Regions from separate parts of the Streptomyces sp. NPDC052036 genome, predicted to be linked through region 1. Evidence: riboswitches for the same ligand, from Rfam matches in the RefSeq annotation. Region 1 holds a riboswitch; each other region holds the start of a gene.
The links. A riboswitch is a leader RNA that binds a small molecule or an ion and turns the genes downstream of it on or off. The one in region 1 is predicted to bind cyclic di-AMP.
Positions count from the first base shown of each region.

Region 2: it holds a riboswitch for cyclic di-AMP, as region 1 does, so the genes downstream of both, AB0L95_RS05975 (transglycosylase family protein) here and AB0L95_RS29770 (NlpC/P60 family protein) in region 1, are expected to answer to the same signal.
Region 3: it holds a riboswitch for cyclic di-AMP, as region 1 does, so the genes downstream of both, AB0L95_RS22610 (NlpC/P60 family protein) here and AB0L95_RS29770 (NlpC/P60 family protein) in region 1, are expected to answer to the same signal.
Region 4: it holds a riboswitch for cyclic di-AMP, as region 1 does, so the genes downstream of both, AB0L95_RS39280 (M23 family metallopeptidase) here and AB0L95_RS29770 (NlpC/P60 family protein) in region 1, are expected to answer to the same signal.

Region 1 is NZ_JBFAWW010000027.1:69,759-73,732, reverse strand. It holds gene pcrA (DNA helicase PcrA) at 1-1,926, opposite strand, end outside; cyclic di-AMP (ydaO/yuaA leader) riboswitch at 2,178-2,347, shown strand; gene AB0L95_RS29770 (NlpC/P60 family protein) at 2,356-3,528, shown strand; gene AB0L95_RS29765 (tellurite resistance/C4-dicarboxylate transporter family protein) at 3,678-3,974, shown strand, end outside.
Region 2 is NZ_JBFAWW010000002.1:430,869-434,842, reverse strand. It holds gene eno (phosphopyruvate hydratase) at 1-532, opposite strand, end outside; gene AB0L95_RS05975 (transglycosylase family protein) at 832-1,536, opposite strand; cyclic di-AMP (ydaO/yuaA leader) riboswitch at 1,541-1,708, opposite strand; gene AB0L95_RS05970 (transglycosylase family protein) at 1,919-3,019, opposite strand; gene AB0L95_RS05965 (cytochrome P450) at 3,198-3,974, opposite strand, start outside.
Region 3 is NZ_JBFAWW010000016.1:98,489-102,462, forward strand. It holds gene AB0L95_RS22605 (PP2C family protein-serine/threonine phosphatase) at 1-436, opposite strand, end outside; gene AB0L95_RS22610 (NlpC/P60 family protein) at 665-2,191, opposite strand; cyclic di-AMP (ydaO/yuaA leader) riboswitch at 2,199-2,372, opposite strand; gene AB0L95_RS22615 (hypothetical protein) at 2,762-3,289, shown strand; gene AB0L95_RS22620 (hypothetical protein) at 3,400-3,597, shown strand; gene AB0L95_RS22625 (PP2C family protein-serine/threonine phosphatase) at 3,831-3,974, opposite strand, start outside.
Region 4 is NZ_JBFAWW010000058.1:15,536-19,509, reverse strand. It holds gene AB0L95_RS39295 (dihydrofolate reductase family protein) at 1-3, shown strand, start outside; tRNA gene AB0L95_RS39290 (tRNA-Met) at 86-159, shown strand; gene AB0L95_RS39285 (PP2C family protein-serine/threonine phosphatase) at 333-1,709, shown strand; cyclic di-AMP (ydaO/yuaA leader) riboswitch at 2,004-2,161, shown strand; gene AB0L95_RS39280 (M23 family metallopeptidase) at 2,173-3,186, shown strand; gene AB0L95_RS39275 (aldo/keto reductase) at 3,384-3,974, shown strand, end outside.

The DNA of each region.
Region 1 (3,974 bases):
GCCGCCCTCCTCCTCGTCGGGGATCTGGTCGGAGTCGGCGACCAGGGCGACCTGCTCCAGGAATTCGGACAGCGTGGCCCCCGGGGTTCCGGCCCCTGGTGCCGCCGCGGCCTCGCCGCGCTCCTGCTCGAACTCCAGGGCCACGGCGGCGAGTTCCTGGAGGTTCTCGATGCGGGTCTCGTCCTGGGGGTCGGTCGAGGACTGGAGTTCGGCCAGATAGCCCGTGCGTTCCAGGACGGCTTCCAGGACCGTGGCCGGGCCCGCGCCCGACTCCACGATGGTCCGGAGGTCCTCCATCAGCGCGTTGAACCGCTTGACCGCGTTCGTCGAGCGGGCCGCCATGCCGTACGCCTCGTCCACGCGGCGCAGTGCCTGCGCGAAGCTGACCTTCTCCCGCTGGGACAGGGCGTCGATCATGGCCTCGGCGCGCTCGCCGATGCCCCGCTTCGGCACGTTCAGGATGCGCCGCAGCGGAACGGAGTCCTCCGGGTTCGCCAGCACCCTCAGGTAGGCGAGGACGTCCCGGACCTCCTTGCGCTCGTAGAAGCGGACGCCGCCGACGACCTTGTAGGGCAGGCCGACGCGGATGAAGACCTCTTCGAAGACACGGGACTGTGCGTTGGTGCGGTAGAAGACGGCGACGTCGCCCGCCTTGGCCTCGCCCCGGTCGGTGAGGCGGTCTATCTCGTCGGCGACGAACTGCGCCTCGTCGTGCTCCGTGTCGGCGACATAGCCGGTGATCCGCGCGCCCGCACCCGCGTTGGTCCACAGGTTCTTGGGGCGGCGCGACTCGTTGCGCTCGATGACCGCGTTGGCGGCGCTCAGGATCGTCTGCGTGGAGCGGTAGTTCTGCTCCAGGAGGATCGTGGTGGCGTCCGGGTAGTCCTCCTCGAACTGGAGGATGTTGCGGATGGTGGCGCCGCGGAAGGCGTAGATCGACTGGTCGGCGTCACCCACGACACACAGCTCGGCGGGCTGGAGGTCGTCCCCGCCGGGCGGTACGTCCACAGGGTGCTCGGACGTGCCGACCAGCTCGCGGACCAGGGCGTACTGGGCGTGGTTGGTGTCCTGGTACTCGTCGACGAGGACGTGGCGGAAGCGGCGGCGGTAGTGCTCGGCGACGTCCGGGAAGGCGCGCAGCAGGTTGACCGTCGTCATGATCAGATCGTCGAAGTCGAGGGCGTTCGCCTCGCGAAGCCTCGACTGGTACAGCGTGTACGCCTGGGCGAGGGTCTTCTCGAAGCCGTCGGCGGCCTGCGCGGCGAAGTCCTCCTCGTCGATCAGCTCGTTCTTCAGGTTGGAGATCTTGGCGCTGAACGACTTGGGCGGGAATCGCTTGGGGTCGAGGTCCAGGTCACGGCAGACGAGCGCCATCAGACGCTTGCTGTCGGCGGCGTCGTAGATCGAGAAGGAGGACGTGAAGCCGAGCCGCTTGCTCTCGCGGCGCAGGATGCGGACGCACGCGCTGTGGAAGGTCATCACCCACATCGCGTTCGCGCGCGGGCCGACGAGCTGCTCGACGCGCTCCTTCATCTCGCCCGCGGCCTTGTTGGTGAAGGTGATCGCGAGGATCTGCCCGGGATGCACACCCCGCTCGGCCAGCAGATAGGCGATGCGGTGGGTGAGCACCCGGGTCTTGCCGGAGCCGGCGCCGGCGACGATGAGCAGGGGAGAGCCGGCGTGCACGACCGCCGCGCGCTGGTTCTCGTTCAGCCCCTCCACCAGGGCGCGGGGGTCGAGGACCGGGCGGGGCGCGCCGTCGCGGTAGTGGGTGTCCCGGGCCGGCGGCGCGTCGAAGCGCCCGCCGAACAGATCGTCCGGAATCGGCTCCGGAGTGTGATCGTCCTCGGGCGGCGGGGACTCCTCCTCCGGGGCCGAGTCGGCCTGAAGGTCCGCCAGGAAGCTGTCGTCAAAGAGGCTGCTCATCGCTCTCCGAGTCTAGGGCGCTCCACCGACAACCGGCCGCCGTCCCGGAAACTCCGCGCCCGGACCGCACCGGCGCCGCACGCGTCACCGTACGGGCCTGCCCGCTCACGGTACGCGCCCGGCGCATGCCTCCGTAGCCGAGATCACGGAAATGTATCGGGCATATCTCGCATCAACCTTCACAGGAGCCACAGCAGTTGGCTAGCGTGCGGGCGGGCCGCACGACCCCCACCGGCGAACGTCGCCGGGCCGTGCGGCCTCCGCCGAGTCCGGTGCGCCGTGTGGCGGCCGGAGCCGGGGACCCACCCGACCTGGGGTGAATCGGCCGAGTGTCCTCGGGGACTCGGCCGTAGGGCACACACCTTCCGAACCACCCGCCCGAACCCGACAGCTAACCCGGTAGGCGGTGCACGGAAGGAGACGCCTTTCATGGCGCCGCACCGCAAGTCCCGCCCCTCGGGCCCACGCCTCGCGGGCATACGCACCCCCGCCCTCGCGACGGCGGCCCTGACCTCCGTGGCGCTGCTCTCGCAGACGGCCCAGGCCGCGCCCTCCGCCGACGGCAAGCCCGGCATCGAGGAGGTCGAGAAGAAGGTCGACGACCTCTACCGCCAGGCGGAGTCGGCCACCGAGAAGTACAACGCGGCCAAGGAGCGATCGACCGAGCAGCGCAGACACGTCGACAGGCTCCTCGACGACGTCGCCCGGCGCACACAGAAGCTCAACGACGCGCGTGAGCAGCTGGGTTCGTTCGCCGCCGCGCAGTACCGGACCGGGTCCTCGGCCCCCGACACGGCCACCTTCCTGCTGGCCGACAACCCCCAGGACTACTTCGACCAGACGCAGCTGATGAGCCGGCTCACCGGCCGTCAGAAGGAAGCGGTCGACCAGTACGTCACCGACCAGGCCGCGACGATGAAGAAGCGGCGGGAGGCCGCCGACAGCCTCCGGACGCTCACCGAGTCGCAGACGGCCCTGCGGACGGCCAAGACGGACGTCCAGGACAAGCTCTCCGCCGCACGCCGGACGCTGTCCGAGCTCAACGCTCAGGAGAAGGCGCGACTCGCCACCCTGGAGAAGCAGAAGCAGGAGGAGGCCCAGCGCCAGGCGGATGCGCTGGCCCGGCAGCAGGCGGCCGAGCAGAAGGCAGCCCAGCAGTCGTCGCCGAGCGCCTCGACCGGCTCCACGGGGTCCTCCACCACGAACCCCTCCTCGGGGTCCGCCGCGACGGACTCCTCGAACGCCACGCAGGCCGCGAAGGTCCTCGCCTTCGCCCGCGCGCAGATCGGCAAGCCGTATGTGTGGGGCGCGACGGGCCCCGGGTCCTACGACTGCTCGGGCCTGACCCAGGCCGCGTGGAAGACCGCCGGGGTCACGCTTCCGCGCACCACGTACGACCAGGTGAACGTCGGCACGACGGTGCCGCTCGCCGACGCCCGGCCGGGCGACCTGATCTTCTTCTACGACGACATCAGCCACGTCGGCATCTACATCGGCAACGGCATGATGATCCACGCTCCCAAGCCGGGCGCCTATGTCCGCGAGGAGTCCGTCTACTACGGCGGCGCGTCGATCATCCACAGCGTGGTGCGGCCGGCCTGAGTCCTACGGCGCCGGGTGCTGTGCGCCGCGCGGGCACGGCCGGGTGCGCGGGGCTGCCTGCGGGCTTCACGCGCGCGTGGGGTTGTTTTCGGGCTTCACGCGCGCGTGCCCCGCACGCAAGCCGGGCGCACGTCCCTAGCATCGGGCGCATGTCTGGCACCTCCGCGCTCCGCACCTGGCGGGCGCAGCGCCCGCCCGCCACCGGGGCCGCCGTGATGGCGACCGGCATCCTGTCGGTCGGGCTGCACCAGACCGGGTACGAGCTACTCTCCCGTATCGCCCTCGCGCTGGCGGGCGTCGCCTGGCTGGGAGTGGCCGCCGTCATCGCTCTGCGGCTGCTGGGGGCGCGCCTGGAGTGGCCGGTCGGCTCCCCGGCCGCGCTCGCGGTGGTCCCGGCCACCGCCGTGCTGGGCACCCGGTTCTCACTCCTGGGCCGGCAGCAGCTC
Region 2 (3,974 bases), on a different contig from region 1:
AGAAGGACTCCGCGCCGATCGGGGCGATCATGAACTCCTGGATGTCCACGTTGGAGTCGGCGTGCGAGCCGCCGTTGAGGATGTTCATCATCGGCACCGGCAGCAGGTGCGCGTTCGGGCCGCCCAGGTAGCGGAAGAGCGGGAGGTCGCTGGCCTCGGAGGCGGCGTGGGCCACGGCGAGGGAGACGCCGAGGATGGCGTTGGCGCCGAGGGAGCCCTTGTTGTCGGTGGCGTCCAGGTCGAACATCGCCTGATCGATCAGGCGCTGCTCGGTGGCGTCGTAGCCGACGAGCTCCGGGCCGATCTGCTCGATGACCGCGAGGACGGCCTTCTCGACACCCTTGCCCTGGTAGCGGTTGGGGTCGCCGTCGCGGAGCTCGATGGCCTCGAAGGCGCCGGTGGAGGCGCCGGACGGAACGGCGGCACGACCCGTGCTGCCGTCGTCGAGGCCGACCTCGACCTCGACCGTGGGGTTGCCTCGGGAGTCCAGGATTTCCCGGGCTACGACGACGTCGATGGACGGCACGAGCATCTCCTTCATGGATGTGACGCTGGGGGTGCGGGGCACCTTGCGACTAGAGCCTAACCGTCCCGGGGCATCGGCCAGCCGACCGACCGTCCCGCGGACAGGGTGACGGTACACATTGTTCCATCGCGGAACAAAGAGCGGGTGACGAAGGAGGGACGCCGAGGCAAAAAGCCCCGCTCCGGTGCGTTCGGGGGTGCACGCACCGGAGCGGGGGGCCCGTGGGGACGGGGCGGGTCCTCAGGCGGCGCCGACCGTGGGGGGTGCGGCCGGGGGGAAGCCGCGGGCCGGACGCCGAAGAGCTGTCACTTCAGGTGCAGCTGCTGGCCCGGGTAGATGAGGTCGGCGTTCTCGACGATGTCCTTGTTCAGCTGGAACAGCTTCTCCCAGCCGCCCTGGACGTGGTGCTTCTGGGCGATCGCGCTGAGGGTGTCGCCCTGGACCACCTTGTACTCGCCGTCGCCCTTCTTGACCTTCTTGCCGGTCGGGGTGGTGACGGTCGTCCGGGGGGCCGGGCGCTGCGCGGAACGGCCCGCCGCCTGCTGCTCGGTCGAGCGGGTGGTGGTGCTCTTCACGGAGTCGCCGGAGCCGGTGGAACCGGTGGAGGTGCCCGTGGAGGCCGCGGCACCGTTGTAGGGGGCGCTGGTCAGACCGGTGCCGCAGACCGGCCAGGCACCCTTGCCCTGGCCCGAGAGGACCTTCTCGGCGACGGCTATCTGCTGACCCTTGGAGGCCTGGTCGGCGCGCGGGGCGTAGGCGGTGCCCCCGTAGGCGGCCCAGGTCGAGTTGGTGAACTGCAGGCCGCCGTAGAAGCCGTTGCCCGTGTTGATGGACCAGTTGCCGCCGGACTCGCACTGCGCGACGGCGTCCCACTGGGAGGCGGTGGCGGCGGAGGCGCTGCCGGCCGCCATCAGCGGGCCGGCGACAGCGGCGCCGGTGACACCGGCGAGCGCGATGGCGCGGACGGCCTTGGACGGACGGCGGTGCTTGCCCTTGCCTGAACACAGCATGGTTCGATCCCCTCACCGACGCCTGCGAGGTGAGCTGTCGGGTTCGGGCCGGTTGAGTTGCCCGGCCGCGCGCCTCCCCGGCGCACGGCTCCACCCCTAGCCGCACCCGGTCAACTCCCGGGCACGGCACCTACCTTGGGTCCCCCGCTCCTGCCTACGGCGCTCGAAGCGTCGACTGTTCCCGTACGGCCGCTGGCAGGATTCGGCGTTGCGACCGTCGGGGCCCGCTATGGCGAGCGGTCACGACCGTAAGCAGGCGACGCACCGAATTTCAAAGACGATCAAGGCTTATGAGACTCATGTCTCACTCTCGCCAAACCGGACATTCAGCGCGAAGCGGGGCGTGAAGTGGCCTCGTCGAGGCGGCAGTTCGGACGGCGGTTCAGGACCCGTCGCCGGACAGCCCGGACGTCACCACAAGACTCAGACCGGGCACGATGCGGTTGGGGTCGGCGCCGATCTCCTTCTTGTTCGCGTCGTACAGCGCGTGCCAACCACCCTTGAGGTCAAGGAAGTCGGCGATGCCCGACAGAGTGTCTCCGAGGCGGACGAGGTACGAGTCGTCGACGGTCTCGCGCCCGGCGGCGGAGCCGCGCGAGGCATGACGGCCGGCCGACTCGCCGGTGCGGCCGTCCGCGTCGCCCTCGTCGGCGTTGTCGCCGCGGTGGCGGCCGGCACCGGAGGACGAAGACGCCCCGCTCTGCCCGACCTTGTCCGACTCGTCGCTCTTCGTCGTGCCCGAGAGCGTGCCGAGAAGGCCGTCCGATCCGCTCTCGCTCTCGTCGCCCCCGGTCGAGTCGTCCGTCGCCGTCGAGGACGGCGAGGAGGAGGAAGGCGAGGACGACGGGGAGTCGGAGGAAGACGGAGACGAGGAGGACGACGGCGACTCGGAGGAAGAAGAAGACGACGAAGGCGATGTCGACGGCGAGTCCGACGAGTCCGACGGCTTGGCCGAGTCCGACGCCCCCGACGAGTGGTGGGACGTGGACGACTGGGATCCGTCAGACGCGTCGGACGGCCCGAAGCCCACCCCGGTGTCCGAGAAGAAGACGGCGCCGCCGCCGGAGGAGTGGTCGCCCACCCCCGTGTCGACGTCCGCGGCGGCCGAGTCCTTGCCCAGGCCGGAGACCACGCCACAGGTACCCCAGGCGGAGACGCCCCGGTGGTCCAGGACCTTCTCGGCGACGGCTATCTGCTGGGAGCGGCTCGCCTGGTCGGGACTGGGGGCGTAGTCGAGGCCGCCGTACTTGTCCCAGTCCTCCTGCGTCAACTGGAGTCCGCCGTAGTGGCCGTTGCCGTGGTCGGCGCTCCAGGAACCACCGCTCTCGCACTCCGCGACGCGGTCCCAGGTCGTACCGCTGGCCGCGCTCGCACCGGTGGCGGCCAGGAGCGGGATCGCGATCGCTGAGCCGGTGACCCCTGCGGCGACGAGGAGTGCCGGAGCCTGGCGGGGGCGACGGTGTCGGCCGTTCCCGGAGAGCATGCGGTTGCCTTTCACACGACTGCAGGGGCCAACGCGGCGGCTGTGGCGTACCGCCGCGTTGCTGCGTGAAGGTATCCGCAGTCGATCACTTGTCACAAGTTAATGCAGCACAGATCACGTGAAGATTACGGAGTTGAGAAAATGTCACCTTTTCGTGACCGTCGGCGTGTCCGCCACCTCAGTCCGCAGCGTCGGCGGTACAGCGGTGATCTTCCTTCGGAATCGGTGTGAACTCCACCGGAAGCGTGCGCAATCCGCGCATAATGAGTCCTCCACGCCAGCGCAAATCGGCAGAATCCGCCGCGAGTCGCAGGTCCGGGAGTCGGGTGAGGAGCGTGGCGAGCGCGGTCTGTCCCTCCAGCCGGGCGAGGGGCGCACCGAGGCAGTAGTGGATGCCGTGCCCGTAGCCGAGGTGCTGATTGTCACGGCGGGAGAGGTCGAGGACATCGGGATCGGCGAACCGCTCAGGATCCCGGTCCGCGGCGGCGAGCACCACGAGGACGGGATCACCCGCGGCGATGTCCTGCCCGCCGATGGAGAGCGGCCGGGTCGCGAACCGCCAGGTCGCCAGCTCGACCGGGCCGTCGTAGCGCAGGAGTTCCTCGACGCCGGTCTCCAGGAGGTCCCTCTCGCCACGGCTGAGCGAGGTCTGGAGGCGGGACCGCTGCCCGGGGTGGGTGAGCAGGGCGTACGTCCCGTTGCCGATGAGGTTGACGGTGGTCTCGAACCCGGCGAAGAGCAGGATGAAGGCCATGGCGGCGGCCTCGTTCTCGGTGAGGTGCTCGCCGTGGTCGGAGGCGCGGATCAGCCCGGAGATGAGGTCCTCGCCGGGGCCGGGTGTCTCGGACAGTGCCTCGCGCTTGCGGTGGATGAGGTCGGCGAGGTAGCCGCGCATCTTCTTCACGGACCGCGCGACCCCGCCCCGGGGGCCTTTGCCGTGGCGGATCATCATGCC
Region 3 (3,974 bases), on a different contig from region 1:
GCCCCACCTGCTCGCGCAGCGGCGGAACCAGCGCGTTCTGGGCCGCCTCCGCGACCGTGCGTTCGACGTTGAGCTGGGCGTCGCGATGGCTGCGCACATACGACACGAACACGCTCAGCACGGCAACGAAGCTGATCGTGAGCAGGTCCGTGCTGCCCGGCCGGTCCAGGTGGAAGACGCGGGTGTGCTGCAGTCCTACGACGAGAAGGCCGAGCCCGGCGGTGGCCGCGGGCCCGTAGGACAGGACGGCCAGGGGCGGGATGGCTCCCAGAAGGAATCCGATGTCCAGCGGCGAGGGTGCGACCAGGCTCACGATGCCCACGATGATCAGCAGGACCACGGGCAGCACCTTCACCCACCAAGGGGGTGGCGCGCCGCTCAGCCAGCCTCTGCGGTCCCTCTTGCGGTGGATCCGCTCGACAATCGGGCCTCTCACATCCCCTACGCTGCTACGCGAAACCGCCTGCCGCAATGCCGACGGCCGCCGCGTGATCGGTCCGAACTCGCAGGTGGAACGGTCGGAACAGCCGCAGGGACGTCCCTTCGGACACACTCCGCCACCGGTGATCGACGAACGGTCGCCCGCGAGCCCGGTTGAGGTCCGTCGACGGCGCCGGGGGCGAACCGAGCACGCCCGCCCCCGGGTCACGTCACGCGGGTGGCCTCACGCGGGCCGCATCACGCTGTGGATCGCCGCCTCACCGGCGTAGAGGACCGCCTCCTCGCGGATGAAGGCGCCCGGGCCCGGAGCGTGGATCATCATGCCGTTGCCGGTGCTCAGGCCGACATGGCCGGCGTCCGGATTGAAGAACACGAGGTCGCCGGGCTGGATGTCGATGAGGGGAACCACCGTGCCGACCACCGACTGGTCGCGGGCCGCACGCGGGAGAGTCACCCCGGCAGCCCTCCAGGCGGCCTGTGTGAGACCGGCGGCGTCGTACGACTCGGGTCCGGCCGCGCCCCAGAGGCAGGGCCTGCCGATCTGCGCACGGGCGAAGGCGACCGCCTTCGCGTACTTCGTGTCGTACCCCGGCTCCTGCGCCCCGCCGATCCCCAAGGGGAGTCCGGCGCCCGATACGACCTCGGCGCCGGGCAGCGGTTCGGCGGCGGGGAACGGTTCGGCGGTGGGGAACGGCTGCGGGGTGGCGAGGAACGGTTCGGGGGTGGGCAGGAATGGTTCGGGGGCGGGGAGTTCGGGTGCGGCGGGCAGGGGGTCCATGGTCGGGAACGCCTGGGGGGCGGCGAGGAACGGTTCGGCCGCCGTGGGCAGTTGAGGGTACGTCAGTGGATCCGGGGTGAGGGGAGCCGCGGGGGCGGTGGCGTAGAGGCCCGCGTCGGGCGAGGCGGCCGGGAGGTCCATGCCGAGGGCGGACGGCTGCTGCCACTGCCAGGCCTCGTGGACCGCGAGGCCGTCCTGCCCCTCCGTCGAGCGCCAGGCGTCCATCGCGGGACTGGGCTCGACCGCCGGGGACGGCGTGCCCTGCCGCGCGGACCGCTGGGCCAGCAGGTCACGGGCCGCGGAGAGCCTCTGCCGGGTGTGCTCCTTGGCGGTCTGCGGGGCGGACGACTCGGGCTCGGCGGCCCCGGCGGGCGTGACCTGGGGCGTGTCCGGCAGCTTCGGCGGGGCAGCGGGCAACGCGGCCATGGGGCCGGCGGTCAGCTCCGCAACGGGGCCGGCGGTCAGCTCCGGGACGGGGCGCGCGGCCGGTTCCGCGACGGCGGCGGTCAGCTCGGCCACGGGACGCGCGGCCGGGCCGGCGGTGAGTTCGCGGTCGGGCCGATCGGCCAGGCCCAGCTCGCGGAGAAGGAGGACGAGGTCGCTCACCGGAATACTCGCCGGTTCCGAGGGCCGGGCCGAGGACGAGCTGTCCGGCATCCTGTCGCGCGGCAGTGCCGCCGGAACGGTCGGCCCCAGACTCAGACGCGCCGCCTCGAACCACTGCCGGGCCATGTCCTCGAGTGCCGGGTCGACGCGTCGGCGATCCTTGTCGAGTACCGGGTTGGCACGCCTCTGCGTCCCCGTCGCCACCGCGCGCGTCGCGTTGAAGGTTCCGCTGTCGGTCTCCGCCCGGTCGTACAGGCTGCGGATCCGCTGCTGGACCTCGTCGCGGCTCGGACCGTCGTCCTCGGTGAACCTGCGCATGCCATGGGGGCCGAAGCCTCCTGGGCCCGGGGTTCGCTCCGGCGCCATGGGGTCGTACTCCTTCCGTGCTCCGCCTACCGGGTTAGCTGACGGGTTCGGGCGGACGGATCCGGAAGGTGTGCCCTACGGCCCCTGCCTCGGCGAGCAGTTGAGCCGATTCACCCCGTGGTCGGTTGGGTCCCCGGTTCCGGTTGCGGTCGAGGTGCATCGGATTCGGCGGAGGCCGTGCAACCCGGCGAGGTTCGCCGGAGGGAGTCGCTTGGCCTAGCCGTCAACTTAGCCAACTTGTGTGCCTGGCGTGAAGATTGAAGCGCGAAATGTCCGATACCTAAGTGTGATTTTCGTCTGGGCGTTCCCATCGAGCTTCGCTTTTCACTGATCCGCTCCTCGACCGGTCGTCGCTTTCCGGGCGGAACGGAGCGCGAGGACGCTCGCGCGCCGCCCGGTGGCGCTGAGCGCCCCGGCCGGCAGGGCGCTTCGCTCGCGCCACCGGGTCCATCGGGGCCCGATTGCGCGCTCTCGCCTTATATTTCTGATATTCCGCTATTCGGCTGGTTAAGCATGATCAGTCCGGTGCTGCGGCACGATGACGTGGAGCGATCAGGAGGGTCATCCCCCATGCGACGCAGGCCCAAGGCGGACGACTCCGACGCCCGGGCGCGCATCGCCGAACGCCGGGCGCGTGCCGACTACACCGGCGGTGTCTACGGCTCCCTGCTCGCCGCCTCGGTGGTGGTCGGCGCCGGTACCCACGGCCCGTTGCCGCGGGGCGAAATGGTGCTGCTGCTGGTCAGCACCGGCGTGGTGTTCTGGATCGCGCATGTGCACGCCCAGCTGTTCGGCGCCCGCCTGGCGCAGTCGCGCCTGGACCGCGCGACCGTCCTGCATGTGTGCCGTGACGAGTGGCCGATCGTCAAGGCAGCCGTCCCGCCGGCCGCCGCGGTCGCCGTCAGCCCGCTGCTGGGCCTGGATCTGCGGGGCACGGTCTGGCTGTCGCTCTCCGTGGCAGTGGCGGGGCAGATGGGCTGGTCGGCCGCCGCCGCACGCCATGCCGGGGCCTCCTGGCGCCTGGTGGCCGTCTCTGCCGCGATCAACCTGGTGATCGGTCTGCTGATCATCGTGTTCAAGATCGCCGTGAAGGACTGACGGCGGAGCCGTTCACCTGCCCCAGGTGAGGTGCGGGGACGCACCGGGGCGGACCATCACGGGGAGAGGCGCACGTCACCCGCCCCAGGCCATCCGCGAGAGAGCAGCTCATGCGCTATGAGATCCGTGTCGACGGGCAGATGTCGGAGACGCTGGCCCAGGCCTTTCCGGAGCTGGAGCACGTCACCATGTCCGGCCAGACCCTCCTGTTCGGCCCCGTCCTCGACGATGCGCAGGTGTACGAGCTGCTGGCCCGCTGCCAGTCCCTCGGACTGCACGTCGTGGAGATGCGCCGACTGCCGGAGTGACGCAGACCGCGCCCGCTCACCCGTTCCGGGTGAGGCCCGCCGCCGGATGCCGTGGGCACGCTGAAGGCGCCAGGGGCCGCTGTCGGGGCACACGCCCATGGGCGGCTCTGCCCCCAAGGCCGGCTGGCTGGTCTTCGGCCTGGTGCCGCCCTCCCTCGGCGTCTTCTCGTACGTCGTCGTCCGCGGCAGGGACTCCGGGTCTCTCCGCCTCCTTCAGCACCTGAGGGTGCGGATCACCCGCCCTGCGGCTGGTTCTGCGGACGGTGACGGAAGCCGTCGGCGTGAATGATCCGCGGGTGCGGACGCCCGTGATGGACGCTCGGGGTCCGGCGCAGGGCGATGAGCGCGGCGTCGTCGTCCAGGCGCCCGCCGGTGTG
Region 4 (3,974 bases), on a different contig from region 1:
TGACGGCCGGAAACGCTGGTGAAGCCCCGCGGACGTAAACCTGTGTGCTTCGTGTCCTGCGCATGGCGTACACTGGAATCACCGACGCGGGGTGGAGCAGCTCGGTAGCTCGCTGGGCTCATAACCCAGAGGTCGCAGGTTCAAATCCTGTCCCCGCTACTGACGGCCGAGGGCCGGAATCCGAAAGGGTTCCGGCCCTCGGTTTTTTCTGTGTTCTTCACCCACTCCTCCCCCTTCCCGCCCGGGGCCTCACCTATCCCCGTCCACAGGGTGTGTACGCCGGTCGGCCCACAGCGGTCGCCCCTCGCCCGTCCTGCGGGAAGCCTGGACGGGTGGTTCAGCAAGGTGGCGCGTGGCGGATCGAGGCGCCGTGCGACGAGCAGGACAGCGGGCCAGGGCCCGGAACTCCGTACGAGGGGAGCGACATCCCGCACGAAGACACCAGCGGCGGCCCGGCCGTGAACCCTCCCCCGAAGGACAGCGAACGGCCCGCCGACCGGCCGGACGCCTGGCCCGTCGATCGGCCCGAGGGCCGACGCGACGGTCAACCCCAGGATCGGCCCGACGGTCAACCCCACGATCGGTCCGAGCACGTCCGGCCCCCGGAGCCCGGCTCGGCGGAGAGCCGGCGGAGTTCGTGCGCGCGGGCGTTTCTGCGGGCCCTGCCCGCGCTGCTCATCGGCCTCGGTGTCTGCTGCGGCCGGCTGACCCCGTCCGTCTTCCCGGCCGTCCCTCTCTTCACCGCCGCCCCGCTCGTCGCCGCGCCCCTGCAATCGCTGCGCGGCACCGTCGTCACCGGCACCGCGGCCCTCGCCGCCGTCCTGGCCGTGCACCTCGGGCTCGGCGTGCCAGGGTCGTCCGGCGCGGCCACCGAGGCGGTCACCACCGCCGCGGCCGCCGTACCCGCCGTGCTGATCAATGTGCTCGTACGCCGCAACGACGCACGCCTCGCCTCCGCCCGCCGGATCGCCGAGGCCGCCCAGCGCGCCGTACTGCCCGAGCCCCCCGCGCGGATCGGGGGGCTCCGGATCGCCGCCCGGTACGAGGCGGCGCAGGCCGACGCCTATATCGGCGGCGACCTGTACGCCGTCCAGGACTCACCGCACGGTGTACGGCTCGTGGTCGGGGACGTGCGGGGCAAGGGGACGGGTGCCGTGGCCGCGGTCGCCGTCGTGATCGGCGCCTTTCGGGAGGCCGCCGAGCAGGAGGCCACGCTGGAGGCCGTCGCCCAGCGCCTGGAACGGGCGCTGTCGCGCGAGGGCATCCGCCGGGACGGTCCCGACACCGACGAGGAGTTCACCACCGCGGTCCTCGCGGAGATCCCGCACGGGGAGGAGGGCGTCGTGCGGATCGTCGACCGGGGGCACCCCGCCCCCCTGCTTCTGCTCCCGGACGGCACCCTGCGCGAACTGGAGGCCCGCGAGCCGGCGCTGCCGCTCGGCATGGGCGACCTCGCCCTGGGGCCCGACCGCGCGGAGAAGTGGGACTTCCCGCCCGGTTCGACGCTGCTCTTCTTCACAGACGGCGTCTCGGAGGCACGGGACGTGCGCGGCGAGTTCTACGATCCGGTCGGCCGCCTCGTCGGCCGGGTTCTGCCCACGCCCGGCGCCGTGCTGGCCGCCGTCACGGAGGACGTCGCCCGCCACACCGGCGGTCAGGCCACGGACGACATGGCGCTGCTCGCCGTGCGCCGGTCCGAGCACCCCTGAACCCCTCGCAGGGCCAGGCACCCCTGAACCCGTCGAAGGGCCAAACACCGCTGAACGTCCGACCCTTGTCACGGTGGGTGAGCAGGGGGCCTCTCTCGCATAACAACTGACGTACCGTCAGAACGGATGGGGTGGATGGGGTGCGGTCAACTCGCCCGTTTTCCACCGTTCCTGTCGTTAAAGTCCTGGCCAGAAGCGTTAATGATCTGTCCGAAGAGCTTGGAATCCAGGCCTGGCGTCTATTAACGTTCGATAACGCAGCGCGGTCGTCCCAGCCGTCATCAGAGGCGGCTCCGTGCCCGTGTGCCGAATCCCGCGAGGGAGCCGGGGAACCACCACCTTGGGGTGAATCGAGCGGATATCGCCGTGTCAAAACGGTTGGTATACGCGCGTAGGAGACCTTCCTGCTCCGAACCCGTCAGCTAACCCGGTAGGCGAAACGGAAGGAAAGGAGTGCGCCCACGTGGCGTCCAACCGGCCTGCCGAGAGCACCTCGTTCGCTCCCAGCGGCACGCAGACGATCGGCTTTGCGTCCCGCCCCGACGAGGGCCCCTGGGAGGAGTGGAATCCCACCGAGGATTCCGTCCGCCCCGTCCGCGGTCGGCACCGCGTCACCAAGCAGCGCGGCGGCGGACTCGCCCGCAGCTCCACCGTTCTGGGCGTTGGCGTGATGGCCGCGGTCGGCGCGGGCGGCATGGCCACCGCGCAGACCGGCAAGCCGCCGGTGCCCATATCCCTCCCCGATCTCTCCTCGGTCACCCACTCGGCCAAGGAGCTCATCGGAGAGGACACCAGCGCCCCCGAGGGCTCCGCCACCGCCCTGAGCGCCGCCGGAGTGAGCACCGCCGACTCCGCCGCGGGCACCGAGGACGCGGGCGAGGCGCTGCGCAGCCGGATCATGCAGCAGGCCGAGTCCCAGCAGGACCGGATCGCCGCGGCGGCCGCACAGGCCGCCGAGGACGCCGCCACGAAGAAGGCTGCCGCAGCGGCGGCCAAGGCCCAGGACACCGCCAAGAAGGCGGTGGCGGCGGAGGTCAAGAAGAAGGCCGAGGCCGCCCGACTGGCAGAACTGGCCAAGCAGTTCACGCTGCCGACCTCCTCGTACACCCTGACCTCGCGCTTCGGTGACGCCGGCGCCATGTGGTCCTCCGGCTACCACACCGGCCTCGACTTCGCCGCCCCCACGGGCACGCTCATCAAGGCCATCCACAGCGGCACCGTCACCCAGGCCGGCTGGGCGGGCTCGTACGGCTACCGCACGGTCCTCACCCTCGACGACGGCACCGAGCTGTGGTTCTGCCACCAGTCGTCGATCAGCGTCAGCGTCGGCCAGAAGGTCTCCACGGGCGACGTCATCGGCCGCGTGGGCGCGACCGGCAACGTCACCGGGCCGCATCTGCACCTGGAGGTCCACCCGGGCGGCGGCAGCGCGATCGACCCGATGGCGTGGCTGCAGAGCAAGGGCGTCAACCCCTGACATCCGCGTCCGCGCCCTTCTCCCCGGCGCGTGCCACTTCCTGAACCCCGGCGGTCCTGGCGACAACCCCCGATGTCAGGGCTGCCGGTCAGGCGTGTCCACGTCCTTCCGGCCGGAACCCGGCAGGCCGGAATTCACCCATGTGGAACAGCCTCCGACCGGAATAATGACTTCCGGATCGAGTGCTGAAGTAGCACATGACTTCCCTTCGCAAGCTCGGCTCCTCGGACCTCGAGGTCTTCCCCCTCTCCCTCGGCGGCAACGTCTTCGGCTGGACCGCCGACGAGGCGCAGTCCTTCGCCGTGCTCGACGCCTACGCGGCGGCCGGCGGCAACTTCGTCGACACGGCCGACGTCTACTCGGCGTGGGCACCCGGCAACAAGGGCGGCGAGTCCGAGACCGTCATCGGCAAGTGGGTCGCGGCGCGCGGCAACCGCTCCGACGTGATCATTGCGACCAAGGTCAGCCAGCACCCCGAGTACCAGGGGCTGGGGGCCGCCAACATCAAGGCCGCGGCGGACGCCTCCCTGCGCCGCCTGGGCACCGACTACATCGACCTCTACTACACGCACTTCGACCAGCCCGAGGTGCCGGTGGAGGAGATCATCGGCGCGCTCGACGAACTGGTGAAGGCGGGCAAGGTGCGCGCCATCGCCGCCTCCAACATCTCCGCCGAGCGCCTGCAGGCGTCCCTCGACTTCTCCGAGCGCGAGAACCTGGCCCGGTACGTGGCGCTGCAGCCGCACTACAACCTGGTCTCGCGGGACACCTACGAGGGCCCGCTGCAG